Regions from separate parts of the Streptomyces sp. NPDC107528 genome, predicted to be linked through region 2. Evidence: riboswitches for the same ligand, from Rfam matches in the RefSeq annotation. Region 2 holds a riboswitch; the other holds the start of a gene.
What was found. A riboswitch is a leader RNA that binds a small molecule or an ion and turns the genes downstream of it on or off. The one in region 2 is predicted to bind glycine.
Positions count from the first base shown of each region.

Region 1: it holds a riboswitch for glycine, as region 2 does, so the genes downstream of both, gcvP (aminomethyl-transferring glycine dehydrogenase) here and gcvT (glycine cleavage system aminomethyltransferase GcvT) in region 2, are expected to answer to the same signal.

Region 1 is NZ_JBVKAV010000012.1:2,522-16,819, forward strand. Features, by position in the region: gene ACZ7L5_RS33345 (sugar phosphate nucleotidyltransferase) at 1-892, shown strand, start outside; gene ACZ7L5_RS33350 (DUF881 domain-containing protein) at 992-1,906, shown strand; gene ACZ7L5_RS33355 (small basic family protein) at 1,903-2,235, shown strand; gene ACZ7L5_RS33360 (DUF881 domain-containing protein) at 2,241-3,098, shown strand; gene ACZ7L5_RS33365 (FHA domain-containing protein) at 3,160-4,065, shown strand; gene ftsR (transcriptional regulator FtsR) at 4,107-4,844, shown strand; gene ACZ7L5_RS33375 (bifunctional nuclease family protein) at 4,930-5,403, shown strand; gene ACZ7L5_RS33380 (MerR family transcriptional regulator) at 5,666-6,328, shown strand; gene ACZ7L5_RS33385 (DNA polymerase IV) at 6,460-7,941, shown strand; gene ACZ7L5_RS33390 (PRC-barrel domain-containing protein) at 8,224-8,631, opposite strand; glycine riboswitch at 8,746-8,842, shown strand; gene gcvP (aminomethyl-transferring glycine dehydrogenase) at 9,019-11,904, shown strand; gene ACZ7L5_RS33400 (TOBE domain-containing protein) at 12,137-12,556, opposite strand; gene ACZ7L5_RS33405 (TOBE domain-containing protein) at 12,659-13,054, opposite strand; partial or broken gene ACZ7L5_RS33410 (DUF1707 SHOCT-like domain-containing protein) at 13,163-13,288, shown strand; gene ACZ7L5_RS33415 (hypothetical protein) at 13,428-13,742, shown strand; gene ACZ7L5_RS33420 (hypothetical protein) at 13,720-14,241, opposite strand.
Region 2 is NZ_JBVKAV010000013.1:56,856-71,153, reverse strand. Features, by position in the region: gene ACZ7L5_RS35560 (ABC transporter ATP-binding protein) at 1-443, opposite strand, end outside; gene ACZ7L5_RS35555 (ABC transporter ATP-binding protein) at 440-1,522, opposite strand; gene ACZ7L5_RS35550 (ABC transporter permease) at 1,519-2,529, opposite strand; gene ACZ7L5_RS35545 (ABC transporter substrate-binding protein) at 2,624-4,375, opposite strand; gene ACZ7L5_RS35540 (ABC transporter permease) at 4,403-5,401, opposite strand; gene ACZ7L5_RS35535 (enhanced serine sensitivity protein SseB C-terminal domain-containing protein) at 5,764-6,564, opposite strand; gene ACZ7L5_RS35530 (enhanced serine sensitivity protein SseB) at 6,746-7,546, opposite strand; gene ACZ7L5_RS35525 (AAA family ATPase) at 7,628-8,302, opposite strand; glycine riboswitch at 8,471-8,569, shown strand; glycine riboswitch at 8,570-8,695, shown strand; gene gcvT (glycine cleavage system aminomethyltransferase GcvT) at 8,734-9,855, shown strand; gene gcvH (glycine cleavage system protein GcvH) at 9,977-10,354, shown strand; gene glyA (serine hydroxymethyltransferase) at 10,370-11,644, shown strand; gene ACZ7L5_RS35505 (L-serine ammonia-lyase) at 11,729-13,096, shown strand; gene ACZ7L5_RS35500 (hypothetical protein) at 13,115-14,298, opposite strand, start outside.

The DNA.
Region 1 (14,298 bases), on a different contig from region 2:
GTCGTTGCTGCGGAATGTCGATACGACGGGGATTTCGGAGTCGGGGCTCAAGGTCGTCGTCGACGCGTCGAACGGCAGCGCGGGGCTCGTGCTGCCCAGCCTGCTCGGCAAGCTCGGTGTGGACTCGCTGACGATCAACCCCGGTCTCGACGAGTCGAGGCCCACGGAGTCTGCGGATACGCGGCGGTCGGGGCTGGTGCGGCTGGGAGAGATCGTGGCGTCCGCGCGGGCCGCGTTCGGGGTGCGGTTCGACCCGGTCGGTGAGCGGCTGTCGCTGGTGGACGAGAAGGGGCGGATCGTCGAGGACGACCGGGCTCTGCTCGTCATGCTCGACCTGGTGGCCGCGGAGCGACGCAGCGGGCGTGTGGCGCTGCCGGTGACCACGACGAGGATCGCCGAGCAGGTGGCGGCGTACCACGGGACGCAGGTGGAATGGACGACCACGTCGCCGGACGACCTGACCCGGGTCGGTCGCGACGACACGACGATCTTCGGCGGCGACGGTAGGGGCGGGTTCATCGTCCCCGAGTTCAGCAGTGTCTTCGACGGTACGGCGGCCTTCGTACGGCTGATCGGCCTGGTGGCGCGGACGCAGCTCACGCTCAGCCAGATCGACGCGCGGATTCCGCGGGCCCATGTCATCAAGCGGGATCTTGCGACGCCCTGGGCCGTCAAGGGGCTCGTGATGCGGCGGGTCGTGGAGGAGGCCGGAGATCGCTTTGTCGACACGACCGATGGTGTGCGGGTCGTGGAGACGGACGGGCGCTGGGTGATGGTGCTGCCCGACCCGGCCGAGGCGGTCACCCATCTGTGGGCGGAAGGCCCGGACGACGCCTCCGCGCAGGCTCTGCTCGACGAATGGGCGGCGGTCGTGGACAGCGCCGGCCGCTGACGTACGTGACCACGCGCGTGTGCCGGACAGGCAACCCCCAAGGGGCCTGTCCGGCACGCCGGTGGGGCCATTCGGAGGTATCGGCGACGACGTGCGACGATGTGCGGCATGCCGCAGCAGCCCCCCGTTCGGAGCACACCCACGCGCCCAGCGCGCCCGGACGCGTCCATGTCGCTGCTCACCAACGTCATGGATCACAGCCTCGACGATGGTTACGCCGAGGCAGCCGCGCGCAAGAAGGCTGCGGGCGACGGAGGGCTGCCCAAGACGCTGAGGGCGAAGCTGGGGCTCGCTGCCGGTCTGGTGCTCGCGGCGCTCGTGGTGACCGTTGGGGCTGCGCAGGCGAGGGTCGCGGCGCCCGTCGTGGCGAAGGAGCGCGAGGAGCTGGTCGACCGCATCGACCGTGAGACCGCGGCGGCGGACCAGCTGGAAGAGACCGTCGACAAGCTGCGCGACGACGTGAGCGCGCGGCAGCGTGAGGCGCTGAAGTCGACCGGTGACAGTGACCAGGGGGAGCTGGTGGGCATCCTGGCGGGTGCTGTCGAGGTGCACGGTCCCGGCGTGAAGCTGATCGTCAACGACTCCAAGGAGACCGCCTCGGGCGGCGACGGCGACCCGCGCGGAACGTCCGGGTTCTCCGACACCGGCCGGGTGCGCGACCGCGACATGCAGCGTGTGGTCAACGGGCTGTGGGAGTCGGGCGCCGAGGCCATTTCGATCAACGGGCAGCGGTTGACGGCCCTGTCGGCGATCAGGGCCGCGGGAGACGCAATACTGGTCGACAACAAGCCGTTGGTGCCGCCGTACACGGTGCTCGCGGTGGGGGATGGCGAGCGGTTGAGCACCAGGTTCCAGGACAGCGCCGACGGGTTGTATCTGCACGCCCTGCAGGAGAACTTCGGGATCCGGACCGGCATTTCCGTGCAGGACGACCTTCGGCTCCCCGCCGCCCCCAGCGTGACCGTACGTACAGCACAGCCGAACACCGAGAAAACCGAGAAGGGCACATCGTGATCGCCGTACTGGGCCTCGTCGTGGGCGTCGTGGCCGGCCTGTTGGTCCGGCCTGAGGTTCCGGCGGTCGTCGAGCCTTATCTGCCGATTGCCGTCGTGGCGGCTCTCGACGCCGTCTTCGGAGGTCTGCGGGCCATGCTCGACGGCATCTTCGACGACAAGGTCTTCGTCGTGTCGTTCCTGTCCAACGTGGTCGTGGCCGCGCTGATCGTGTTCCTGGGCGACAAGTTGGGCGTGGGCGCCCAGCTGTCCACCGGCGTGGTCGTCGTTCTCGGCATCCGTATCTTCTCGAATGCTGCGGCGATCCGCCGGCACGTGTTCCGGGCGTGAGGCCGATGAGCAACCACGACGAGGCACCGGAGAACAGGCTGCGCAAGGAGCTGCCCGAGGAGATGCCAGCGGGCCGCGCGGCCGAGGCCGTGGACAACGCCTCGGAGGCCGCGGACGGCGCCAAGGGGCAGTCGAGCGACCTCACGGGTCGGCAGCGGCTCGTGAAGGGGCTGTGGCCGCCGCGGGTCAGCCGGGCCCAACTCATCGTCGCTGTCCTGCTGTTCGGCCTCGGCTTCGGCCTGGCCGTCCAGGTCGCGTCGAACAGTGAGGGTGACGGGGCCCTGCGCGGCGCACGTCAGGAAGATCTTGTTCGCATCCTCGATGAACTGGATGACCGTACTCAGCGTCTTGAGGACGAGAAGCAAGGTCTCGAGAAGCAGCGAGATGAGCTGGAGAACAGTTCGAACCAGGCCGAGGAGGCCCGCAAGCAGACGGTCGAGAAGGAGAGGCAACTCGGCATTCTGGCGGGCACGGTGGCGGCTCAGGGGCCTGGCATCACGATGACCATCGACGACACGAAGGGGACGGTCGAGGCGGACATGCTGCTCGACGCGATCCAGGAGCTGCGCGCGGCCGGCGCAGAAGCGATCCAGGTGAACGGCATACGCGTCGTCGCCGGCACCTATCTGACCGACGCCGGCAACAGCGTGAGCGTCGACGGGAACAAGATCAACGCTCCGTATCGTTTCAAGGTCATCGGCAAGTCGCAGGACCTCGAACCAGCGCTCAACATCCCTGGAGGCGTGGTTCAGACTCTCGAGAAGGAGCAGGCCACCGTGACCATCGAGCGGTCGGACAAGATCGTCGTGGACGCCTTGCGAGCGGCGAAGCGGCCTGACTACGCTCGGTCGTCCTCCCAGTGAACCGGCGGTGCATGGGGGACGTCAGGCGAGGGCATGAGGTTGCGGGGGGTCGGCGCACCGAATGGGTGGTGCGTGGTGGAAACTGTCTGGTGGAGACGGACGTTGTGAGGGTGTCCGGGTCGGCCAGGGAGTGCAGTCAGGGTTCGTCCTGCCCCACGGGCGGGTCTATTTCGGTCAAGGGGAATCGCCCGTGAAGTTGTTTGCGAAGTTGTTCGGCAAGAGCGCGCGAGAGAGTGGCGACAACGCGACCGCTCGTCACCGCGCGCAGGGGGACGATGAGGGCCAGCGCCCACTGTTCAGGGACCAGGTGCCTGGACCGGGTGGTGACATTTCCGGTGGTCAGGGCGCGCCGTCAGTTGACCCTGGCCAGTCCGGCGACATAGGTTTCGGGCAACCGTCAACCTCAAGTACGGGTGGAGGGTTTTCCCCGATGTCGGCCCTGGTGTGTACGAGGTGCGGTAACCGCAACGCGGAGAACAGCCGCTTCTGTTCCAACTGCGGCGCCCCGCTGCGGCCGGGCGCCACGCCCGAGCGTCCCTCCGAGACGACCTCCACGATCTCCATCTCCGGCCTTGAGGCCTACGACGCCGAGACCACCGGTCAGACGGCGATCCCTGCGTTGTCTCCGGAGGCGCAGGCGGCGGTCGACGCGCTGCCGCTGGGCTCCGCGCTCCTGGTGGTGCGCCGCGGTCCGAACTCGGGCAGCCGCTTCCTGCTGGACGGCGATCTGACCACGGCCGGGCGGCACCCGCAGAGCGACATCTTCCTGGACGACGTGACGGTCTCGCGCCGGCACGTGGAGTTCCGTCGCGCTCAGGACGGCTCGTTCACGGTGGCCGACGTGGGCAGCCTGAACGGCACGTACGTCAATCGCGAGCGGATCGACCAGGTCGCTCTGAACAACGGTGACGAGGTGCAGATCGGCAAGTACCGGCTGGTCTTCTACGCGAGCCAGCGGGGCTACTGACCCTCCCCCGGAGCCCGTCCGGGGAGACCCAGGGAAGGTCCATGCTGAAAACACCGAGCGGCGGTGCCGGAAACGGCATCGCCGCCACGGACGGTCGGCTGATGAGCATCGGCACAGTGCTGAACGTGCTGCGCGACGAGTTCCCTGACATCACCATCTCCAAGATCCGTTTCCTGGAGTCGGAGGGTCTCGTCGAGCCGCAGCGGACCCCCTCGGGGTATCGCAAGTTCAGTGCGCAGGACGTCGAGCGGCTCGGCCACGTCCTGCGGATGCAGCGGGACCACTATCTGCCGCTCAAGGTGATCCGCGAGCATCTGGACGCCATGGAGCGCGGTGAGGCAGCACCACTGCCGACCGTGTGCCGGCAGCGCGATGGAGAAACGGTCCTGGAGCCCGTCGAGGCTCCCACCGCGGCCCGGATCGGGCGGGCCGAGCTGCTCCTCGCCGCCGAGATCGCTGAGCAGGAGCTCGCGGAATGGGAGTCGTACGGCCTGATCGCCCCGTTTCCCGACGGGGCGTACGACGCGGAGGCCGTCACCGTGGCCTCGCTCGTCGTCGAGCTGGGGCGATTCGGGATCGAGCCACGGCATCTGCGAGTGATGAAGGCCGCCGCCGACCGTGAGGCCGGGCTGGTGGACCAGGTCGTGGCGCCTCTGCGGCGGCACCGCAATCCGCAGACCAGGGCTCATGCCGAGGCGCGTACGAAGGAACTGGCGGGGCTGGCTGTGAAGCTGCACGCCGCCCTGGTGCAGACCGCTCTCGGCGTGCGGCTGCCCTGAGCCGGGCGGGGGCGGGGAGCCCGGATCGGCCACCCGTTCTCGGCCCGACTACCCAAACGTCCCGAGCACGGCCTAGGGTTGCTGTGTGAACGAGCTCGATGTCGTAGGTGTCCGGGTCGAAATGCCCTCCAACCAACCGATCGTGCTCCTGCGTGAAGTGGGAGGCGACCGCTACCTCCCCATCTGGATCGGGCCGGGGGAGGCGACGGCTATCGCCTTCGCCCAGCAGGGCATGGCCCCCGCGCGACCGCTGACCCACGACCTGTTCAAGGACGTGCTGGAGGCCGTCGGCCAGGAGCTCACCGAAGTACGCATCACGGATCTGCGTGAGGGCGTCTTCTACGCCGAGCTGGTGTTCGCCAGCGGCGTCGAGGTGAGCGCCCGCCCCTCCGATGCCATAGCGCTGGCCCTGCGCACCGGAACGCCGATCTACGGCAGCGACGGCGTGCTCGACGACGCGGGCATCGCGATTCCGGACGAGCAGGAGGACGAGGTGGAGAAGTTCCGCGAGTTCCTCGACCAGATCTCGCCCGAGGACTTCGGCACCAGCAGCCAGTGAGGCGGTGTGGGCGCCCGGCGGACTCGCGGTCCGTGGTGGCGGGGCCCACAGTCCGTTACGGCTCAAATGCCGGCATTTGCCAGCGGCGAGGGAGAGCGTCCTGCGGCCTGCTTCGAGCGCATTCGGCTAGCCTTTCCCCGCGGTGGGGCACGGGAAACCACTCCTAGGGTGATTATCACTCGGCGTGCCGAGTGTGGCGATCGTTGACGCACCCCTGGTGACTGCCTACCGTCGAGAAGGCAGGTCAAGGACGGAGGTCGGCGTGAGAAGCAGCGGCGACGGTACGGCTGGGGGTGCCCCCGGACGCAGTCTCGGGGCGAGCGGCCCGTACCCGCTTCACACCAGCCCGCTTCAGGGCAGCGCGGCCGATCACGCTCCGCAGCGACCGACGGCCGTGCCGAGCAGCGGCGGAGGGGCGGCGTCCATGGCGACCGAGCAGATCGGCTATCGCGGTCCGACGGCCTGCGCGGCCGCGGGCATCACATACCGGCAACTGGACTACTGGGCGCGCACCGGCCTTGTCGAGCCCAGCGTGCGGCCCGCTCACGGGTCCGGGACGCAGCGGCTCTACAGCTTCCGGGACGTCGTCGTCCTGAAGATCGTCAAGCGGTTCCTGGACACCGGTGTGTCACTGCAGAACATCCGTACCGCCGTGCAGCATCTGCGGGAGCGCGGCTTTCGGGATCTCGAGCGCCTGACGCTGATGAGCGACGGTGCGACGGTGTACGAGTGCAGTTCCCCGGACGAGGTGCACGCGCTGCTCCAGGGTGGGCAGGGGGTCTTCGGGATCGCCGTGGGTGTGGTGTGGCGGGACGTCGAGAGCGCCTTGTCGCAGCTGCACGGGGAGCGCATCGACACCGGCGAGACCCTGGTCGGGCACAATCCGGCGGACGAGCTGGCTCGGCGGCGAAACCGGGCGGTCTGAGCAGCCCTCGCCGGGACGCCGTCGCAGTTGCAGTGTGGCGGCGGGCGGAATGGGGTCGATGGGCCTGCCTGGGCGGCGTATCAGGCGGTTGCAGCAGGGCATTGTCAGTAACGTGAGGCAGCATCGGAGATGTGAGGAACGCGCCTACGATCCTGCATCTCGACATGGATGCCTTCTACGCCTCGGTGGAGCAGGCATCCAAGCCGAGCCTGCGCGGCAAAGCCGTGATCGTCGGCGGGCTCGGTCCGCGGGGAGTCGTCGCGACCGCGTCCTATGAGGCCCGGGTGTTCGGGGTGCACTCGGCGATGCCCATGGGGCAGGCGCGCCGGTTGGCGCCCAATGCCGCGTATCTCGTGCCGCGCTTCGGGATCTACCGCGACGTCAGCGAGCAGGTGATGGGCCTGCTGCGGGAGCTGTCGCCGTTGGTGGAGCCGCTGAGCCTGGACGAGGCGTTCGTGGACCTGGAGGCCGGAGGAGCGGCCTGGGACGAGGAGTCCGCGCGGCTGGTGGGAGTGAAGCTGCGCGCCGACATACGGGCCGTCACCGGGCTCGCGGGGTCGGTGGGCCTCGCCGCGTCCAAGATGCTGGCGAAGATCGCCTCGGAGGAGGCCAAACCCGACGGGCTGGTGGTGATCGAGCCGGGGACGGAGCGGGCGTTGCTCGCGCCCATGTCGGTGCGGACCCTGCCGGGGGTGGGGCCGGCGACCGGGGACCATCTGCGGCGGGCCGGAATCCACACGGTCGACGAGATCGCCGAGGCGGGTGAGGACGAGCTCGTACGGCTGCTGGGGAAGGCTCATGGGCATGCCCTGTACGCCATGGCGCTGGCGCACGACGAGCGGCCCGTGGTGGCCGAGCGGGAGGCCAAGTCGGTGTCGGTCGAGGACACGTACGACGTGGACATTCATGACCGGGTCCGGGTGGGGCTGGAGGTGCAGCGGCTGGCCGATCGTTGTGTTCGGCGGCTGCGGGGGGCCGGCCTGTCCGGGCGGACCATCGTGCTGAAGGTGCGTCGGTTCGACTTCTCGACCCTGACCCGGTCCGAGACGCTGCGTGGGCCGACGGACGACCCGGGTGTGGTGCGCGAGGCCGCGCTGCGGCTGCTGGATTCCGTGGACACGACGGGTGGGGTACGGCTGCTGGGGGTCGGGGTCACCGGGTTGGCCGACTACACGCAGGAGGATCTGTTCGCGCAGGTGGCGGGGGAGCGGGTCGAGCACGGCGAGGAGGGCGATCCCGAGGAGGCCTTTGCGGAGCGGGAGGCTGCGCCGCCCGTCGAGCGGCGGTGGGTGGCGGGGCACGATGTGCGGCACGTCGAGCACGGGCACGGGTGGGTGCAGGGGAGTGGGCTGGGGCGGGTGACTGTGCGGTTCGAGACGCCTGAGTCGTCGGGGCCGGGGCGGGTGCGGACGTTCCGGGTCGACGATCCGGGGTTGGAGGCAGCGGATCCGTTGCCGTTGGTGCGGGCGAGGTATGGGGGCGCCGGGGGAGATGCGGGAGGTGGGGGGCATGGGGTTGGTGGGGTTCTAGGCGTGGAGGCAGGTCTCCTGGGGCGGGAAGGGGAGCGGGGCGGTGGGGGCGTGGGGGAGGCGCCGCCTGTGGTGCCTGGGTAGGGCGGGGGCGGGCGGAACCGGACGCGGGTTGGTGCCCCGGGGGCCCGGCGTTGGGGGCGCCGAAGGGGGGTGGGTCGCTCGCCCGCGCTTGCGGGGTGCCGCTGCGCCCACCCGTGCCGCCCCAGCGGCACGGCTGCCCGCAGCTGGGTGAGGTCGGCTGCCGGGTGGGCGCCGCCGCGGCGTTGCGTTGCGATGGGGTGCGGCTGGGGCAAGAGAACTCGACCGCGCGGAGGTGGGCGTGACCTCCGTGGGCCTGGGGATGTGCGGTGGAAGGGGGCGTCTTCAGGAGTGAGGGCGGGATGTGCGGGGGCCGTTGTCGTCCGGGGTTTCCGTGGTTGCCAGGTTGCCGAAGTCCCGGTCGGGGGGTGGGGGCGCGGACGTTACGTCGAGGCCGTAGTGGTGGTAGAGCTGGAGTTCCTGTTCGGGGGAGAGGTGGCGGCCCACGCCGAAATCGGGGGCGTCCTTGATGAGGGCGCGGTCGAAGGGGACGTGGAGGCTGCCCTCGACCAGATCGCTGGGCTCCAGGGGGACGAAGGCGTCCCGGGAGAACAGACCGGTGCGTATCGCCGCCCATTCCGGCACTCCGGTCGCGTCGTCGAGGTAGACCTCGTCGATGGTGCCGATCTTGGTGCCGTTGCGGTCGAAAGCCTTGCGGCCGATCAGATTGCGCGGATCGATGTCGGTCTGCACGGGCCCTCCACTTGGTCGCAACTCATCCGTAAGCACTACGAAAGGGCACATTGGTGAGCCCGGCCACTCGAAGGACCGTGCGTTGACCCCGCTGGTAGGCTGGCTAGCGGCTGCTGACCCCGTGCGGGAGAGTCCTCCGGGAACCATCCGGAGGCGCCGAAGGAGCAAATCCTCCCCGGAATCTCTCAGGCACACGTACCGCACGGACGAGGTCACTCTGGAAAGCAGGGCGGGTGTCGATGGCCTCCGCTCTCACCGACGGTGAAAACCGGGCACCTTGTGGTGACCCGGTGAAGCTCTCAGGTTGAGATGACAGAGGGGGAGGCCGTCCGGGTACCCGCGCCGTGGTGCCCCTCGAAGGTCGTGTCAGACCAGGAGGCCTCCGCAATGACCGCCCATCGCATTCCGCTCTCCGAGCTCGAGCAGGGTATTCCGTTCGAGCAGCGTCATATCGGTCCTGATCATGAGGCTCGGGCCAAGATGCTCGCCCAGGTCGGGTACGGCTCGCTCGACGAACTCACCGCCGCCGCGGTGCCGGATGTGATCAAGAACGCCGACTCCCTCGAACTGCCGGGGGCGCGCACCGAGGCCGAGGTGCTCGCCGAGCTGCGATCGCTCGCCGATCGCAACCAGGTGCTGGACTCGATGATCGGGCTCGGGTACTACGGGACCTTCACGCCGCCGGTCATCCTGCGCAACGTCATGGAGAATCCTGCCTGGTACACGGCCTACACGCCGTATCAGCCCGAGATCTCGCAGGGGCGGCTCGAGGCCCTGCTGAACTTCCAGACCATGGTCGCCGACCTCACCGGACTGCCGACCTCCGGTGCCTCGCTGCTGGACGAGGGGACCGCCGCGGCGGAGGCCATGGCTCTGTCGCTGCGGATGGGCAAGAACAAGAAGGGGCTGTTCCTGGTCGACGCGGACGTGCTTCCGCAGACCATCGCCGTGATCGAGACCCGTGCCGAGCCCACCGGCGTGGAGGTCGTGGTCGCCGACCTCAGCGACGGCATTCCGGCCGAGATCGCCGGGCGTGAGATCAACGGCGTGCTGGTGCAGTACCCCGGCGCCTCCGGCGTCGTACGGGACATCAAGCCCGTCATCGAGCAGGCCCATGAGCTCGGCGCCCTCGTCACCGTCGCCGCCGATCTGCTCGCGCTCACACTGCTGAAGTCCCCCGGTGAGCTCGGGGCGGACATCGCGGTCGGGACGACGCAGCGGTTCGGTGTGCCGATGGGCTTCGGCGGGCCGCACGCCGGCTACATGGCCGTACACGAGAAGTTCGCGCGCAGCCTGCCGGGGCGGCTCGTGGGTGTGTCCGTGGATGTCGACGGGAACCGGGCGTACCGGCTGGCTCTCCAGACGCGTGAGCAGCACATTCGGCGGGAGAAGGCGACCAGCAACATCTGTACCGCGCAGGTGCTGCTCGCGGTGATGGCCGGGATGTACGCCGTGTACCACGGTCCCGACGGGCTGCGCGGTATCGCCCGGCGCACTCACCGGTACGCCGCCGTCCTCGCCGCGGGCCTCACGGCCGGTGGTGTCGAGGTCGTGCACGGCTCCTACTTCGACACGCTGACCGTGCGAGTGCCCGAGAAGGCCGCCGAAGTTGTCGCCGCCGCCCGGCAGAACGGCGTCAACCTGCGCCTCGTCGACGCCGACCACGTGTCCCTCGCGTGCGACGAGACCACCACGCGGGCCCAACTGGGTGCCGTATGGACGGCGTTCGGGGTCGAGGGTGACGTCGAGGCGCTGGACGAGGGAGCCGAGGACGCCCTTCCGGGCGGGCTGCTGCGCAGCGACGAGGTCCTCACGCACCCCGTCTTCCACCAGCACCGTTCCGAGACCGCGATGCTGCGCTACCTGCGCAGGCTCGCCGACCGCGACTACGCGCTCGACCGCGGCATGATCCCGCTGGGCTCCTGCACCATGAAGCTCAACGCGACGACCGAGATGGAGCCGGTCACCTGGCCGGAGTTCGGGCAGCTGCACCCCTTCGCGCCCGCCGAGCAGGCGCAGGGCTATCTGACGCTCATCCGCGAGCTGGAGGAACGTCTCGCCGAGGTCACCGGCTACGACAAGGTGTCGCTGCAGCCCAACGCCGGGTCGCAGGGTGAGCTGGCCGGGCTGCTCGCCGTACGCGGGTACCACCGGGCCAACGGGGACGAGCAGCGCACCGTCTGTCTGATTCCGTCGTCCGCCCACGGGACCAACGCCGCCAGCGCCGTCATGGCCGGTATGAAGGTCGTCGTCGTGAAGACCGCCGACGACGGTGAGATCGACGTCGAGGATCTGCGGGCGAAGATCGAGAAGCACCGGGACGAGCTGTCGGTGCTGATGATCACGTACCCGTCGACGCACGGGGTGTTCGAGGAGCACGTCGCCGACATCTGCGCTCAGGTGCACGAGGCCGGCGGGCAGGTGTATGTCGACGGCGCCAACCTCAACGCCCTCGTGGGGCTTGCCAAGCCGGGGCACTTCGGCGGTGACGTCTCGCACCTGAACCTGCACAAGACCTTCTGCATTCCGCACGGCGGTGGCGGTCCGGGCGTCGGCCCTGTGGGTGTGCGTGCGCACCTGGCGCCGTATCTGCCGAACCACCCGCTGCAGCCCGCGGCCGGGCCGGAGACGGGCGTCGGCCCGATCTCGGCCGCGCCGTGGGGTTCGGCCGGGATCCTGCCGATCTCGTGGTCGTACGTACGGCTGATGGGCGGCGAGGGGCTCAAGCGGGCCACGCAGGTGGCGGTGCTGTCCGCCAACTACATCGCCAAGCGGCTGGAGCCGCACTACCCGGTGCTCTACACCGGGCCGGGCGGGCTCGTCGCGCACGAGTGCATCATCGACCTGCGGCCGCTGACCAAGGCGACCGGGGTGAGCGTCGACGACGTGGCCAAGCGGCTCATCGACTACGGCTTCCACGCGCCGACGATGTCGTTCCCGGTGGCCGGAACGCTCATGATCGAGCCGACCGAGTCCGAGGACCTGAACGAACTCGACCGGTTCTGCGAGACGATGATCGCCATTCGTGCGGAGATCGAGAAGGTCGGGTCGGGTGAGTGGCCCGCGGACGACAACCCGCTGCGGAACGCTCCGCACACCGCCGGTGCGCTGGGCGGTGAGTGGGAGCACGCGTACAGCCGCGAGGAGGCCGTGTTCCCGGCCGGGGTGTCGGCCGCCGACAAGTACTGGCCGCCGGTGCGCCGGATCGACCAGGCCTTCGGCGACCGGAACCTGGTGTGTTCCTGCCCGCCGATGGATGCGTACGAGGGCTGACGCACCGGCGTAGATGATCGAGGGCTCCGCTCTGGCCGTGTTCGGCCGGGCGGGGCCCTTGTGCGTGAGGTCGGGGTGCGGCCTTCGTGCGTGAGGCCGGGGTGCGGCCCTTGTGCGTGCGGTCGGTGCGTGCAGCCCCCGTGCGTCGGGCCGGTGGGGGCAGCCCCCGTGCGTCAGGCCGGCGGCGGGGGCACCCGTCTGGCCTCACGTCGGCGGGCGGAGCCCTCCCGCGTCACGCCGTCGTCAGTGCCACCTCCGTCGCCTTGACCAGGGCGACTACGGGCATTCCGGGCGCGAGGGCGAGGTCGTTGGTGGCGTCCCTGGTGATGGCCGCCGTCACGACGCCGCCGTCCACGGCGATCTTCACCGAGGCCATCGCGCCGCCCGTGGCGATGCCGGTGACCGTGCCGGGGAGTTGGTTGCGGATGGACAGGCCGCTGATCGGTGCGGTGGCGAGGGAGATCTCCGTGGCTTTCACGAGGGCGGTCACGCCGGTCCCCTCGGCCAGGCCGAGGTCCTCGACGGCGTCCAGGGTGATCGCCGCGGTGAGGTCCTGACCGCCGTCGAGGTGGACCTTGACGGTTGCCATGACCTCGCCGGGGGCGATGGCGGTGACGGTGCCGGGGAGTTGGTTGCGGATGCTCAGGCTCATGGAGGGACGCCTCGCAGACGGTTGGTGTGGGAGCGGGAGAGGATGGGGATTTGTACGGGTTTGCGGACTCCGGTCCCTACCGTAACGGCGTCGACTGTCCGGTTACGTGCGGTCGATATGGACGTTCGTCGACTTCACGCGGGCGGTGGCCTCCATGCCGACCTCCAGGCCCAGTTCCTCGACCGCCTCGCGGGTCAGGAGGGAGACCAGTCGGTGCGGGCCGGCCTGGATCTCCACCTGGGCCGCGACGTCGCCGAGCTTGATCGCGGTGACGATGCCGGGGAAGGCGTTGCGGGCGGAGGTGTAGGAGGCCTCCTCCCCGTCGGCGCCGGACCTGGCGAGTTCGACGGAGAACGCGGCGAGGTCCTTGCCGTCGATGAGTCGTCGTCCGGTGTCGTCGCGGTGGGTCGCGACGCGGCCTGCGTCCGCCCAGCGGCGCGCGGTGTCGGGGCTCACGCCGAGCAGCCGCGCCGCCTGGCCGATCGTGTAGGACTGCATGCCGGTCACGATAGGGGCCGGGCGGGGAACTCGAGGCAGTGGGTTGGCCGTTGGGTATAACGCGATATGGCGTCAGTGGGGGCGGTCGGGTTCGAACGGGGTGAGGGTATGGCGGCTGAGCTGTCGCACACGGGGCTGCGTGCTTCGGACGTGGACCGGGACCGCGCGGTGGACGTGCTGAACGCTGCGGCGGGGGAGGGCAGGCTGACCATTGAGGAGTTGGACGAGCGGGTGACCGCCGCTCTCTCCGCCCGCACGGTGGGCGAGTTGGCCGAACTGACGGTGGATCTGCCGGCGGCGCCGGGCGGCGTCGAGGTCAAGGACGTCGTCCGGATCGCGCAACAGGGCGGTTCGGCGGTGCGGGGAGTGGGTGGTGCCCCGACGGCTGGAGATCGAGTCGTCCTGGGGCGATGTGACCCTCGACTTCACGCAGGCGGTGATGGCCGGCGGGGCCCTGCGGATCGACCTGGACATGCGCGGCGGCACACTGAGGCTGGTCACGCGGCCCGGCATGGTGGTGGACACCGACTCCCTGGCGATCGACTACGCCAAGGTCAGGACGCGTCCGGCCGCTGAGGCAAGTGCGCCGGTCGTCCTGCGGGTCGAGATCGCCGGGCGGATGCAGTACGGCCGAATAGTGGTACGTCCCCCGCGGCGCACGGCGTTCAGAACATCCCCGACGCCCTGAGCACGGCCTGTGCCGTGGCGTCGTCGATCTGATGCCCCAACCGCTCGACCACGTCCGTGCCTTCGAGGAGCGTCCCGCGTTCGAGCGAGCGCCGTACCCCGGTGTCCAACTCGTGCCAGAGCAGCGGGTTGGCGACGAGGATCCGCGGATCCAGGTCCAGGCGGCAGCCGTCGGTGTCGCGCAGGGTCAGCAGGGCGGAGACGCGGCCGTGCTGTCGTACGGCCACCAGCGCGTCCGTCCGCACCGACTGCCGTCGTACGAGGCCACGCACCGCCAGCCAGCCCGGCCCCGCGGTCACCCGCTGGGGGAGCAGGATCGTGAAGAGCAGAGCGGTCAGGGCCAGCCACAGCAGGGCGCGGGGCGGTGTCAGCGTCTCCCCGTCCAGGTCGACCAGCAGGGTCATGCCGAGGAAGGCCAGCGCGCAGCCCACCGCGAACCAGGCGCTGCCACGCCAGTGGCGGTCGCCGGTCGGCACCGGAAGGGGTCCGCTTCCCTGCACAGTGCAGACGGTAGGGCTCCGGGGCGCCGGAGGGACCGCAGCTGTCGGTGCTCTGAC
Region 2 (14,298 bases):
TCGACGCCCTGGAGCTTGAAGGGGGCGCCGACGATCGTGCCGATGGTGTGCCTGGGGTTCAGGGAGGAGTACGGGTCCTGGAAGATCATCTGCACGTCACGGCGCATCGGGCGCATCTGCCCGACGCCGAGGTGCGTGATGTCCCGGCCCTCGAACTCCACCGTGCCGCCGGTCGGTTCGAGGAGCCGGGTGATCAACCGGCCCATCGTCGACTTGCCGCAGCCCGACTCGCCGACGACGCCGAGCGTCTCGCCCTTGCGCACCTCGAAGTCGATGCCGTCGACCGCGCGCACCGCGCCGGTCTGCCGCTGGAGCAGGCCCTTGCGGATCGGGAAGTGCTTCTGCAGGCCGGTCACCTTCAGCAGGACCTCGCCGTCGGCGGAGGCGTCCTTGGTGAGGGTGCCGCCCTGCTGCGGGATCTTCACCGCTTTTTCGTCGCTCACAGCTTCGGCGCAATCTCTTCGGTCCAGATCCGCTCCCGCTGCTCCTGGCCCATGTGGCAGGCGGCCCAGTGCCGGCTGCCGACCTCGGTCAGCTCGGGGCGGACCGTGCGGGTGACGTCGTCCTTCGGGATGTCGGCGTACGGGCAGCGCGGGTTGAAGGCACAGCCGGACGGGATGTTGATCAGGGAGGGCGGCGCCCCCTTGATCGGGATGAGCCGGTCGGTCTCGTCGCGGTCCAGGCGCGGCATCGAGCCGAGCAGGCCCCAGGTGTAGGGGTGGCGCGGCTCGGAGAAGACGCTGTCGGCGGGGCCGCGTTCCACGGCCCGGCCGCCGTACATGACCAGCAGGTCGTCGGCCATCTCGGCGACGACGCCCAGGTCGTGCGTGATCATGATGACCGCGGAGCCGAACTCCTTCTGCAGATCCCGGATCAGGTCGAGGATCTGCGCCTGCACGGTGACGTCCAGGGCCGTGGTCGGCTCGTCGGCGATGAGCAGCTCGGGGTTGTTCACCAGCGCCATGGCGATCATGGCGCGCTGGCGCATACCGCCGGAGAACTCGTGCGGGTACCCGTCGACGCGCTTGTTCGGCTCGGGGATGCCCACCCGGTCCAGCATCTCGACGGCCCGCTTACGGGCCTCCTTCTTGCTGACCTTGTGGTGGACCCGGTACGCCTCGACGATCTGCTGCCCGACCGAGTAGTACGGGTGCATCGCGGACAGCGGGTCCTGGAAGATCATCGCCATCTTGCGGCCGCGCAGCCGGCGTACCTCGTCGGGGTCGGCGGCGATCAGCTCCTGGCCGTCCAGCCAGACCTCGCCGGAGACCTTGGCGCGCGCCGAGCGGTGCAGACCCATCACGCCGAGCGAGGTGACGGACTTGCCGGAGCCGGACTCGCCCACGATGCCCAGGGTCCGGCCGCGCTGCACGTTGAAGCTGACGCCGTCGACGGACTTGACCAGGCCGTCGTCGGTGTCGAAGTGGATGCGCAGATCGCGCACGGACAGGAACGCGTCGTCCGTGTCGGACGGGGCGGCGACGGCGGGTTCGCCGAGCGCCGCTTTCTCGAGCTTGCTCACGAGTACCTCACCCGGGGGTCGATGGCGGCGTACACCAGGTCGACGATGAGATTGCAGAAGACGATGAAGAAGGCCGCGACCAGGGTGACGCCCATGACGATGGGCAGGTCGTTGTCCTTGATGGACTGCACGGCGTAGGCGCCGATGCCCTGCAAGGAGAAAACAGTCTCGGTGAGCACGGCGGTGCCGACGAGGGTGCCGAAGTCCATGCCGAAGATGGTGACGATCGGGGTCAGCGCGGCGCGCAGGCCGTGCTTGGTGACGACCGTCGTCTCCTTGAGACCCTTGGCTCTGGCCGTGCGGATGTAGTCCTCGCCCATTGTCTCCAGCATGCCCGCCCGGGTGAGTCGGGCGTAGAGCGCGGAGAAGAGGAAGGCGAGGCTGACCCAGGGCAGCACCAGGTGCCAGGCCCATTCGGCCGGGTTCTCGGTGAACGGGACGTAGTCGATGCTGTCCCAGATGGGGATCTCGTACACGAAGAGGGCGAGAAGCACCTGGCCGGTGAAGAAGATCGGCAGGGACACGCCGGCGAGCGCGATGAACATCGAGATGCGGTCGATCGGACGGCCCTTGCGCAGCGCCGAGACGACACCGATCGTGACACCGGAGACCACCCAGATCACTGCCGCACCGACGGCCAGCGAGAAGGAGACCGGGATCCGCTCCTGCAGCTGGGGCCACACCTCGACGTGACTCTTGAAGGAGTAGCCGAAGCAGGGGGCCTCACAACGGGTGGCATCGGGACCGAACTTGTAGTCCGCGCCCACCACGAGGCCCTTGATGTAGTCCCAGTACTGGACGGCGATGGGCTGGTCCAGCCCGAGGTTCTGCTTGATGGCGGCGACGGACTCGGGGTTGGCGTCCTTGCCGACATACTGCGTGGCCAGCTGGTCGGCGGTCTGGCCACCGAGTCGTGGCACAAGGAAGAAGATCGCGAAGGTGACTGCGCTGACCACCAGCAGCAACAGCACCGCGCCGAAGGCGCGTCGGATGATGTACGCAGCCACAGCTGTACGGCTCCGGGTGGCCGGGGCGGGTTGTGTCCGCCCCGGCCACCCGGTGCCTTCACCTGCCTTTCAGGGAATCAGGCCTTGCTGGTTACTACTTGGCGGAGCTCATCAGCACGTAGTCGTACATGCCGAGGTAGGCCTGCGTGACCGTGACGTTCGCCGCGGACTCCGGCCGCAGCAGCAGGTTCTTGCGATAGATGACCGGGACGACCGAGGCGTTGTCGAGGACCATCTTGTCGATGTCGCCCCAGGCCTTGGTGCGGGCCGCGTCGTCGGTGTTGGCGATCGCGTCCGTCAGGGCCTTGTTGATCTTCGGGTCGTCCAGCTCCATCAGGTTGTTGCCGCCGGAGGGCTTGATGGCGGCACCGTTGATGATCTGGTCGAGGAAGCCGAAGCCGGTCGGCCAGTCGGCACCCCACGCCATCGAGAGCATGCCGAGCTTGTTGTCGTGGACGTAGCTCGGGACACCGGCGAAGTTCGAGAAGTACTTGCCGGAGGGGAACTGCTTGATCTCGATGTTGATGCCGATGTTCTTCAGCGACGCCTGGACGGCCGTCGCCTGCGCCACCTCGGCGGGGCGGTCGGAGCGAGCGGTCAGGATCGTGTTGAAGCCGTTGGGCTTGCCACACGCCTTCAGCTCTTCCTTGGCCTTGGCCACGTTGCCCTTGTGGCCCTCGGAGGCGTAGGTGTCGAACTTGGTGTAGCCGTTGACCGACGGCGGCAGCAGCGTGGTCGCCACGTCACCCTTCGGCGAGCCGCCCATCGCGTCGAGCACCGACTGCTTGTCGAGACCCCACTGAACGGCCTTGCGGCAGTGGATGTTGTCGAACGGCGCCACGTTCACGTTCAGCGCGATGTACTGCGTCGCACCGGCGTAGGAGCTGTCCGTCTGGGCGGCGTTCTTGCCCTGGAGGACCTTCGGTTGGGTCTGCGGCTGGACACCGGTGCCCGCCGCGTCGGCCGTGATCTTGTCGGAGAGCAGGTCGTTGTCGACCGTCACCGGGTTGACCTTGAACTTGATCGTGACCTTGTCGGCCAGCGCCTTGCGGATCGGGTCCGTCTTGGCGTCCCAGTTCTTGTTGCGCACGAGGGTGGCGCCGCGGCCCTCCTCGTACGACTGGAACTGGTACGGGCCGGAGGACACGATGTTCTGCACGTACTTCGCGCCGTTGTCCTTGGCCTGCGGCACCGGAGCCGTCTGCGAGAACGTCGCCAGGTAGTCGAAGTCCGCGAACGGCGCCTTCAACTTGAAGACGATCGTGCTGTCGTCCGGCGTCTCGATGGACTTCAGACCGTCGGCGGCCTTGTCCTTGTAGGGACCCTTGTACTTGTCGCCGCCCTCCAGGTACGACTTGAAGTACGTCGGACCGTTGGACAGGGCCTCGGGCGCGAAGTTGGAGCGCTCGATGGCGTACTTCACGTCCTTGGACGTGATCGGCGTTCCGTCCTGGAACTTCACACCCTGGCGCAGCTTGTACGTCCAGGTCTTCGCGTCGGCGCTGGGCTTGCCGAGGGACTCCGCCAGGTCGGGAACGACCTCGAGGCCTTCCTTGCCGGCCGCCGGCTTGAACGTGGTGAGCGCACGTGCGTAGAGCCGGGAGAAGTTCTGCACCCAGCCGTAGTACGTGTTGCCCGGGTCCAGGGAGTCCGGCACGTCCGAGTGCTCGTACGCGACCGTCCCCCCCTTCTTGGTGGACGGGTTGACTATGGAGGTCAGCGCGGCGTCCTTCTTGCCGCTGCCTCCGCCGTTGCCGTCGTTGTCATCCCCGCCACCACATGCGGCAGCACCCAGCGAGAGCGCCACGACCGACGCGATGGCGGCGGTCACCCTTCTCGTCTTCACCTGAGGAAAGCCCCCTCTATCGATGGATCACTTGCTGCGAGGGTCGAGGGCGTCACGCAGCCCGTCACCCAGCAGGTTGAAGGCCAGGACGGTGATGAAGATCGCCAATCCGGGCACGAACATGTACTGCGGATCTGCTGTGTACAGATCGACAGCGTTGCTGAGCATGCCGCCCCAGGAGGCCTGCGGCGGGGCGATGCCGACTCCGAGGAAGCTCAGCGCAGCCTCGAAGAGGATGTTCGTCGGGATGATCAGCGTCGCGTAGACGAGGATCGGCGCGACGAGATTGGGGAGCAGCTCGCGGAACAGGATGTACGGCCCGCGGGCACCCAGACTCGTGGAGGCCTCGATGAACTCCCGCCTGCGCAGGGTCATGGTCTGAGCGCGCACGATGCGCCCGATGTAAGGCCAGCTGAAGAACCCGATCACGAAGATCAGCACGCAGATGCGCAGCGGAAGCCCTTCGAGTCCGAAGAAACCGTCCTGGACGGAGGCGGAGATGGAGATCGCGAACAGCAGCAGCGGGAACGCCAGGAAGGTGTCCATCAACCGGCTGATGACGCTGTCGATCCAGCCGCCGTAGTACCCGGCGATCACGCCGAGCACCGTGCCGATGCACACGGACAGGAGCGTGGCGCCTCCCGCGACCAGCAGCGACACCCAGGAGCCGTCGATGATGCGGGCGAGCATGTCGCGGCCGTACTGGGGGTCGACACCCAGCGGGTGGTCCCAACTCATGCCGCCCCAGCCGCCCTTGGGGGCGAGCAGGGCCGGGTCGATGAGGTCCTGGTTGAACTTGTTGGGGTCGAGGTTGAACACCCACTGGATCGGCTTGGAGAGCACCGCCATCAGCACGAGGCAGATGACGACGATGCCACCGGCCATCGCCACCTTGTCGCGCTTGAAGCGCATCCAGGCGATCTGGGAGAGCGAACGCCCCTCGATCTGGCTCTTCTTGACTCCGGCGAGAACGGCCTCGGGCTGCGCTCCGGCCTCCGCTCCGGTTGTCTCGATCGGTGCGGTCACAGTGAGATTGACCCCTCTCGGCCGGCGGTTGCCGACCCCCCTGGCTGCCGCTGTAGCGGTTGCTTCCACTCGTACACAGGACCGACCGGCCCGTGTCTTGCCGGGAGTCTTCAACGCTTTGGCGATCTGTTGCCAGAGCTGACGGGGAAAGGATGCGCAACCGTGATGCTGTCTGAGGGGTTCCGTTATCCGAACAGTGGGTATCGACCGCCGGACGGGGGCCAGTTGGGGCGTATGAGGGCGGACCGGGACCTTCCGATCGCATCTACGCGCGGAGATCGACCTGGGAAACCGCAGTCGAAGACCCTTTGCACCTACGACATTCGGGTTGCCGACCGATCAGCAGGTTAGCCGATGAATGATCAGTAACGGCCCTGTGCCGGTGGGTAGCCGTAACCGGCCGCCGGTGCCTGCGCGGGGGCGGCGACGTGTGCCTCGCGGTCGTAGAACGGGCGGGCGCTCGCTCTCATCCACATGGCGACCGGGTCGTCCTCGTCGGACATCGCCACGGTCGAGACGGGCAGCCCGTCGGGGACCGCGCCGATCGACTGCGACATCATCGAGCGCACCGAGTCGACCGCGGGCGGGCTGGTGTCGTACACGTCGAGCCCGATGGCGAGATACGGCGCACCGAGCGCCGGCTGCACCCAGGCGCGGCGCAGCGAGCGGACCGCCGGGGTGCGGTGGGCGTTCTGCGCGAGGAGGGCGTAGAACTGCGGGATCTCGATGCCGGGTTCCGACAGGCGCAGCGGGCCGGCGGGCTGGCGGTCCAGGCCGGTGGCGATGCGGCGCAGGTCGAGCCACGGGATGCCGACGCCGCCGCCCGGGGCGTGCGGGTTCAGCCAGAGGCCGTAGTGGTCCGGGTAGAGGGTGCGGGCCACGTCGATGCCGTCGACGACCTCGTAGCTGCGGTTCCAGCCGCTGGCGGACAGCTCCTGGGCGGAGGTCACGCACGGGGCGTAGCCGTAGCCGTCGACGTCCATGTTTCCGTACTGTGCGTCCGGGGAGCCGCCCTGGCCGTGCCACAGCAGCATCCAGACCTGGCCGGAGGACGGGGTGGCGAGGGCGCGCAGGAGGGCCTCGTAGGCGTCGTAGCGCCCGGGCGTCACCTGGCGCAGCATGTGCTCGACCTGTCCGGTCGAGGTGGTGCCGCTCGCGCTCACCTTTTACCGCCCCTTCGGGAAACATGGCTTTGTCCCTCAGCTTAGGCGCTCCGCCGGGAGAGCCGGGGAGAGCTCGGGACCTATTGTGGTCTGCGGACTGCGGGTCACATGTGGCTTGTCGCGCCCGCGCGGCGGAGCCGCACTTCGATACAGCCCCGCGCTCCTGGAGGGGCGCTGCCCCTCAGGGACGCTGCAAGTCACGTTGGTAGAAGGGGCGCACCTGCCCGCGCATCCAGGCGATCACCGGGTCCTCGGCCACGTCCAGCAGGACCAGGTTGACCGGCCACGGGACCGGGGCTCGGCCGAGGGCCCGGGCCAGGGCGTCCATGGGGATGGCGCGCAAGTCGCCCTCCCAGAGGGAGAGTTCCACGCCGATGAACATCACCGGGGTGGCCGTCTCGATCGACGCGAGGCAGCGGCGGGCCGTCGTGACCACGCCGGTTTCGGCGAACTCGGCCGACGCCACCGCGAGGAAGTCGATCGGGTCGTCCTGCCAGTCGGGCTCGTAGAGCTTGACACGGCCCCCGGAGGTGAGGCCGTCCAGCGGGGTGCGGCCCACACGGCAGAGCTCGGCCACCGCAGCCGGGGGCAACGGCACGCCGACCACGCCGTCGGGGTTGACGGCGATGCCCACCTGCGGCGGCAGACCACGGGCGAACTCCACCGCGGGGGCGATGGTGTACGACATGTGGGAGCCGACGACCTGGCGGAACTGTTCCTCGGAGCTGAAGACCGGCACGTACGCCTGGCCCTCGATCTCCACGGTCGGCAGGTCCAGCGGGCCGCTGGACGGGCCGCCGCCGGCCGGCAGGGGTACCCAGACGAAGCTGCGGCCCAGTACCTCGATGATCCGGCCGCCGGCCGAGGGAAGACCGAGGGAGGCCGAGAGCACCTCCTCCAGTTCGTTGCCGGGCCACCCGCCGTGGGAGTGGAGGTGTGCCCCTGCCGGGAAGTCCGCGGGGAGTTCCGCTGGGAAGTCCATCTACTCTCAACCGCCTGCTGTGAACCGCTGCTGTGGCTCAAAAGGCTAGCGGGTGGCCGTCATGTACAGGTCCCCGGCCGGTCAGCCCGTGAACCCGATCCGGCGCAGTACGCCCGCCGCCTCCCGGTCGATCAGCACCGCCGAGCCGCATCCCGGGGGCAGATGACCCTTCTCCACCGAGCGCAGCAGGTGGGCCGCGGCCCTGCGGTGGCGCAGGAAGGCGTACCGCGAGACGCCGCGGCCGCGCTCGCGCTGGCCCTCCAGGGCCGTGTCCGGGTCGACGTCGAGCAGCAGCAGGTGCAGGGTGCCGCCGCGGCGACGGGCCTCGCGGGCCAGCCAGGCGCGCACCCACGCCTGCGTACCGCAGTCGTGCACGACGACGCCCTCGCCGGAGCGCACGGCGCGGCGCAGGCCGGCGTAGTGCGCGAGACGGACCAGGGGGCGGTAGACGGCGTAGGGCAGGAAGCCGGGCATGCGGGCGTCCCAGCGGTCCCGGGTGTCCTGGGAGTCGATGCGGGCGCCCTTCACCGTCCGCCGCATCAGCGTGGACTTGCCGCTGCCGGGCAGTCCCGTGATCACGACGAGGTCCTCGGGGCCGAAGAGCAGCACGTGCGGGCTGTGGCCGGAGCGCTCGCGGAGGTCACGGACCACCGGTGCGACGCGCGTGCCCGGAGCCTCGACGGCCGGGGCCGCGGGCTGCTTGGGCAGCGCGATGCCCGACGTCGTGGCGTACGCCGTGGTGCGCTTCACCGTCATCGTCCTCCTCCGGTTCAGGATTCCCCATCCCCACTGAGCGTAAAGAGAAGGTAATGGATGATCTCTCGCATTTTCGTTCACTTCCTGCCACAACCCCGTTACAGACGTGGCCTGCCGAAGACGAGCCAGGCGTGCAATGATGTCCGCGCCAACTGCATACCGGCCGTTTGAATCCGCGCGGGAGAGTCCCCAGCAGTGCATCGCTGGGGCGCCGAAGGAGCAAGTCCCTCCCTTGAATCTCTCAGGCACCGTTACCGCGCGGGCGAGGCACATCTGAAAAGCGAGTCCCCCTTTTCGTCGAGAAGAGGCGTGACTCCACCCAAGGTGCAAGCCGTGACCTGGCCCTCGCCGGTCATGGCGAACCTCTCAGGTTCCGATGACAGATGGGGAGGAACGACCTCGCCCGTCATGCCTTGGGAGAAAACCGTCCGATGAGCAGTACAGAAGAACTCCGTCACACCGCGCTCGATGCCCTGCATCGCTCGCTCGGCGCGACGATGACCGACTTCGCCGGCTGGGACATGCCCCTGCGCTACGGCTCCGAGCGCGACGAGCACAACGCCGTGCGTACCCAGGCCGGGCTCTTCGATCTCTCCCACATGGGCGAGATCACCGTCACCGGCCCCGCCGCGGCGGCGCTCCTGAACCACGCCCTGGTCGGCAACATCGCCTCCGTCGGCATCGGCCGCGCCCGCTACACCATGATCTGCCGGGCCGACGGCGGCATCCTGGACGACCTGATCGTCTACCGGCTCGCCGAGACCGAGTACATGGTCGTCGCCAACGCCTCCAACGCCCAGGTCGTGCTGGACGCGCTGACCGAGCGGGCCGCCGGCTTCGACGCCGAGGTCCGTGACGACCGGGACGCGTACGCCCTGCTCGCCGTGCAGGGCCCGCAGTCCCCCGGCATCCTCAAGTCCCTCACGGACGCCGACCTGGACGGCCTGAAGTACTACGCCGGTCTGCCCGGCACCGTCGCCGGTGTCCCCGCCCTCATCGCGCGCACCGGCTACACCGGCGAGGACGGCTTCGAGCTGTTCGTGAAGCCGGAGCACGCCGTCGAGGTGTGGCAGGCGCTGACCAAGGCGGGCGAGGGCGTCGGCCTGATCCCGTGCGGCCTGTCCTGCCGTGACACGCTGCGGCTGGAGGCGGGCATGCCGCTGTACGGCCACGAGCTGACCACGTCCCTCACGCCCTTCGACGCCGGGCTCGGCAGGGTGGTGAAGTTCGAGAAGGAGGGCGACTTCGTCGGGCGCGAGGCGCTCGCCGAGGCCGCCGACCGTGCCTCGCAGAACCCGCCGCGCGTCCTGGTCGGCCTGATCGCCGAGGGGCGTCGCGTCCCGCGTGCCGGGTACCCGGTCGTCGCGGGCGGCGAGGTGATCGGCGAGGTCACCTCCGGTGCGCCCTCCCCCACGCTGGGCAAGCCCATCGCGATGGCGTACGTCGACGCGGCGCACTCCGCGCCGGGCACGGCCGGGGTCGGCGTGGACATCCGCGGCAGCCACGAGCCGTACGAGGTCGTGGCGCTGCCCTTCTACAAGCGGCAGAAGTAGCTCCAGAAGTAGAGACTGGCAGCGGCCCATGCGTGAGCCTGCGCACATTTGCGCTGCTCACGCACGTTTCCAGCGGTCCCCCCTTCATCACCACTCCCGCGCGTACAGGAGAATTCAGGCCATGAGCAACCCCCAGCAGCTGCGCTACAGCAAGGAGCACGAGTGGCTGTCGACCGCCGAGGACGGCGTCTCGACGGTCGGCATCACCGAGTTCGCGGCCAACGCGCTCGGCGATGTCGTCTACGCCCAGCTCCCCGAGGTCGGCTCGACCGTGACCGCGGGTGACACCTGCGGCGAGCTGGAGTCGACCAAGTCGGTGTCGGACCTGTACTCCCCGGTCACCGGCGAGGTCACCGAGATCAACGAGGACGTCGTGAACGACCCGGCACTGGTGAACTCGGCCCCCTTCGAGGGCGGCTGGCTGTTCAAGGTGCGCATCACGGAGGAGCCGGCCGACCTGCTCTCCGCCGATGAGTACGTCGCCCACACCGCCGGCTGAGGAGTTACACCCCTTATGTCTGACAAGTCGCTTCTGAACACGCCCCTGCACGAGCTCGACCCGGCGATCGCCGCCGCGCTCGACGCCGAGCTGGAGCGCCAGCAGTCCACCCTGGAGATGATCGCCTCCGAGAACTTCGCGCCGGTCGCGGTCATGGAGGCGCAGGGCTCGGTCGCCACGAACAAGTACGCCGAGGGCTACCCGGGCCGCCGCTACTACGGCGGCTGCGAGCACGTCGACGTCGCCGAGCAGATCGCCATCGACCGGGTCAAGGAGCTGTTCGGCGCCGAGTACGCCAACGTCCAGCCGCACTCGGGCGCCTCCGCCAACCAGGCCGCCCTGTTCGCGCTGGCCCAGCCCGGCGACACCATCCTCGGCCTGGACCTGGCCCACGGCGGCCACCTCACGCACGGGATGCGGCTGAACTTCTCCGGCAAGCAGTTCAAGGTGGTCCCGTACCACGTGGACACCGAGACCGGCCTGGTCGACATGGCCGAGGTCGAGCGGCTCGCCAAGGAGCACCGCCCGAAGGTGATCATCGCCGGCTGGTCGGCGTACCCGCGGAAGCTGGACTTCGCCGAGTTCCGCCGGATCGCCGACCAGGTCGAGGCGTACCTGTGGGTCGACATGGCGCACTTCGCCGGTCTGGTCGCGGCCGGGCTGCACCCGAACCCGGTCGAGCACGCGGACGTGGTCACCTCCACCACGCACAAGACGCTCGGCGGCCCGCGCGGCGGCATCATCCTCGCGAAGAAGGACTTCGCGAAGAAGCTGAACTCGTCCGTCTTCCCGGGCTTCCAGGGCGGCCCCCTGGAGCACGTGATCGCGGCCAAGGCGGTCTCCTTCAAGGTCGCCGCGAGCGAGGACTTCAAGGAGCGCCAGCGCCGTACGGTCGAGGGTGCGCGGATCCTCGCCGACCGTCTGACCGCCGCCGACGCCCGCGAGGCCGGCGTGAACGTGCTGTCCGGCGGCACCGACGTGCACCTGATCCTCGTGGATCTGCGTGAGTCGGAGCTGGACGGGCAGCAGGCCGAGGACCGTCTCCACGAGGTCGGCATCACGGTCAACCGCAACGCCGTCCCGAACGACCCGCGCCCGCCGATGGTGACCTCGGGTCTGCGCATCGGCACGCCCGCCCTGGCCACCCGCGGCTTCACGGCCGAGGACTTCGCCGAGGTCGCGGACGTCATCGCCGCGGCGCTGAAGCCGTCCTACGACGCGGACGCGCTGAAGGCCCGGGTCAAGGCGCTCGCGGACAAGCACCCGCTGTACCCCGGTCTGAACAAGTAGTTCCTTTTTGTGGGGTGTCCCGCACACTCGTAGGTGAGCGGGACGCCCCACGCCCCTGTTCCACCCCGTATTGAGGAGTCCCCCGTGGCCATCTCGGTCTTCGACCTGTTCTCGATCGGCATCGGCCCGTCCAGCTCCCACACGGTCGGTCCGATGCGCGCGGCACGCATGTTCGCCCGCCGGCTGCGCAATGAGGGTCTGGTGGACTCCGTCGCGTCCGTACGGGCCGAGCTGTACGGCTCCCTGGGCGCGACCGGCCATGGACACGGCACCCCGAAGGCGGTGCTGCTCGGCCTGGAGGACGCCTCGCCGCGCACGGTGGACGTGGAGACGGCGGACCAGCGGGTGGAGGCGATCAAGAGCGAGGGCCGGCTGCGGCTGCTCGGTGAGCGCGACATCCCGTTCTCCTTCGACGAGGACCTGGTCCTGCACCGCCGCAAGGCACTGCCCTACCACGCGAACGGCATGACGCTGTGGGCGTACGACGCGTCCGGCGGGGAGCTGCTCGCCAAGACGTACTACTCGGTGGGCGGCGGCTTCGTCGTCGACGAGGAGGCGGTCGGCGCTGACCGCATCAAGCTGGACGACACGGTCCTGAAGTACCCCTTCCGCACAGGCGACGAGCTGCTGCGGCTGACGCAGGAGACGGGCCTGTCGATCTCCGCGCTGATGCTGGAGAACGAGCGGGCCTGGCGCACGGAGGAGGAGATCCGCGCGGGCCTGCTGGAGATCTGGCAGGTGATGCGGGAATGCGTGTCGCGGGGGATGTCGCGGGAGGGCATCCTGCCGGGCGGCCTGAAGGTCCGCCGCCGCGCCGCGAACACCGCCCGCAAGCTGCGCTCCGAGGGCGACCCGAAGGCGCTCGCCATGGAGTGGATCACGCTCTACGCGATGGCCGTGAACGAGGAGAACGCGGCGGGCGGCCGGGTCGTGACCGCCCCGACGAACGGCGCTGCGGGCATCATCCCGGCCGTCCTGCACTACTACATCAACTTCGTGCCCGGCGCGGACGAGGAGGGCGTGGTCCGCTTCATGCTGGCCGCCGGCGCGATCGGCATGCTCTTCAAGGAGAACGCGTCCATCTCCGGCGCCGAGGTCGGCTGCCAGGGCGAGGTCGGCTCCGCCTGCTCGATGGCGGCGGGCGCGCTCGCGGAGGTGCTCGGCGGCTCCCCGGAGCAGGTCGAGAACGCCGCCGAGATCGGCATGGAGCACAACCTCGGCCTGACCTGCGACCCGGTCGGCGGCCTCGTCCAGATCCCGTGCATCGAGCGCAACGGCATGGCCGCCGTGAAGGCGGTCACGGCGGCGCGGATGGCCATGCGCGGGGACGGCTCGCACAAGGTGTCCCTGGACAAGGTCATCAAGACCATGAAGGACACGGGCGCCGACATGTCCGTGAAGTACAAGGAGACGGCCCGGGGCGGGCTGGCGGTCAACATCATCGAGTGCTGATCCCGCACGGATCGCCGGCTAGACGAAGAGCATCAGGGCGACCCCCAGCAGTACGACGATCACGACGAGGCTGCTTCCGATGAAGCAGCCTGGGTTGTTCATCAGGTCGGAGATCCGCACCATGGCGGTGGGCGGCTCCGGCGTGAAGGCGGACGGCTGCGCGGGGGCCGGGATCGCCTGGGGTGCCGGGGGCACGGACATGGGGCGGGGCAGGGCGGGTGCGGGTGGCGGCCCCTCGTTACGGCTCATCGCGTCCCGCAGGAGCTGGCTCCACAGCACCGGCGGCAGGTCGGGGATCCTTCCGTTCGCCGGTTCGATGATGCTCTGCCGGAGCCAGTTGCCCGTGGTGGGGTGAGGGTCCCGGCTCATGCGGTACAGCAGTTCCTGCAGATCGCGCAGATAGCGTTCGTCGCGGGCCAGCGGTGCGACGGCCCAGGTGAAGAGGCCGGCCGAGAGGTCGGTCATGGCCTTCCTCGACGGTTGCTCCCCGTTCGCCGTCTGCGGGGTGAAGTACAGGTTCCTGTGCAGCACCTCGGCGCACAGCTCGTGCCGCACGTCCAGGTCACGCGCCTCGACACGGTCCGGCCGGCCCAGCTCGTTCAGCAGCAGCTCCACCGAGTCCCGCGGCAGTTCGGCGGAACGCAGCTCGCCGAGGAGCACCTCGTCGGGCCGCGTGCGCAGATCCGCCATCAGGAGGCTGCGCCGGCTCCCGTCCCCGCGCCGGTACTCGCGCAGGTCCCGGCGCAGGGCATACAGGGCGTGGGTGTCGTGGCCGTTCGGGCTCCCGTGGGTGTGCGGCGGCCGGAATGGCTGCGGTGGCGTCACGGGGGCAGGGGGCGGCGTCGCCGGAGAGGTCGCGGGTGCGGGGCTCGCATACGGTTCTCCGTACGGCTCCGGGGCGACGGTGGCCCGGGCGGCGGCGGGTGTCGTGGGCCGCTCCGGCTCCCGGTCCCGCGTTCGCCTCGCTTCCCGATCCCGATCCCGATCCCGGTCCTGCTCCCTCTCCTCCCCCAGGATTCTCCAGAGCCGGTCACGGCGTCGCTCCCAGTCCAGGGTCGCGCCGTCGGGGAGTTCCCCGACGAGCTGCGGTACGCCAGGAGCCGCCTCCCGGTGCGCGAGGAGGTAGTCCACCAGCCGGGTCGCCGCCTTGTGCTCGAAGCGTGGTTTGCCGTGCGGGCGGCCCATGACCCTGGCCAGCGGGC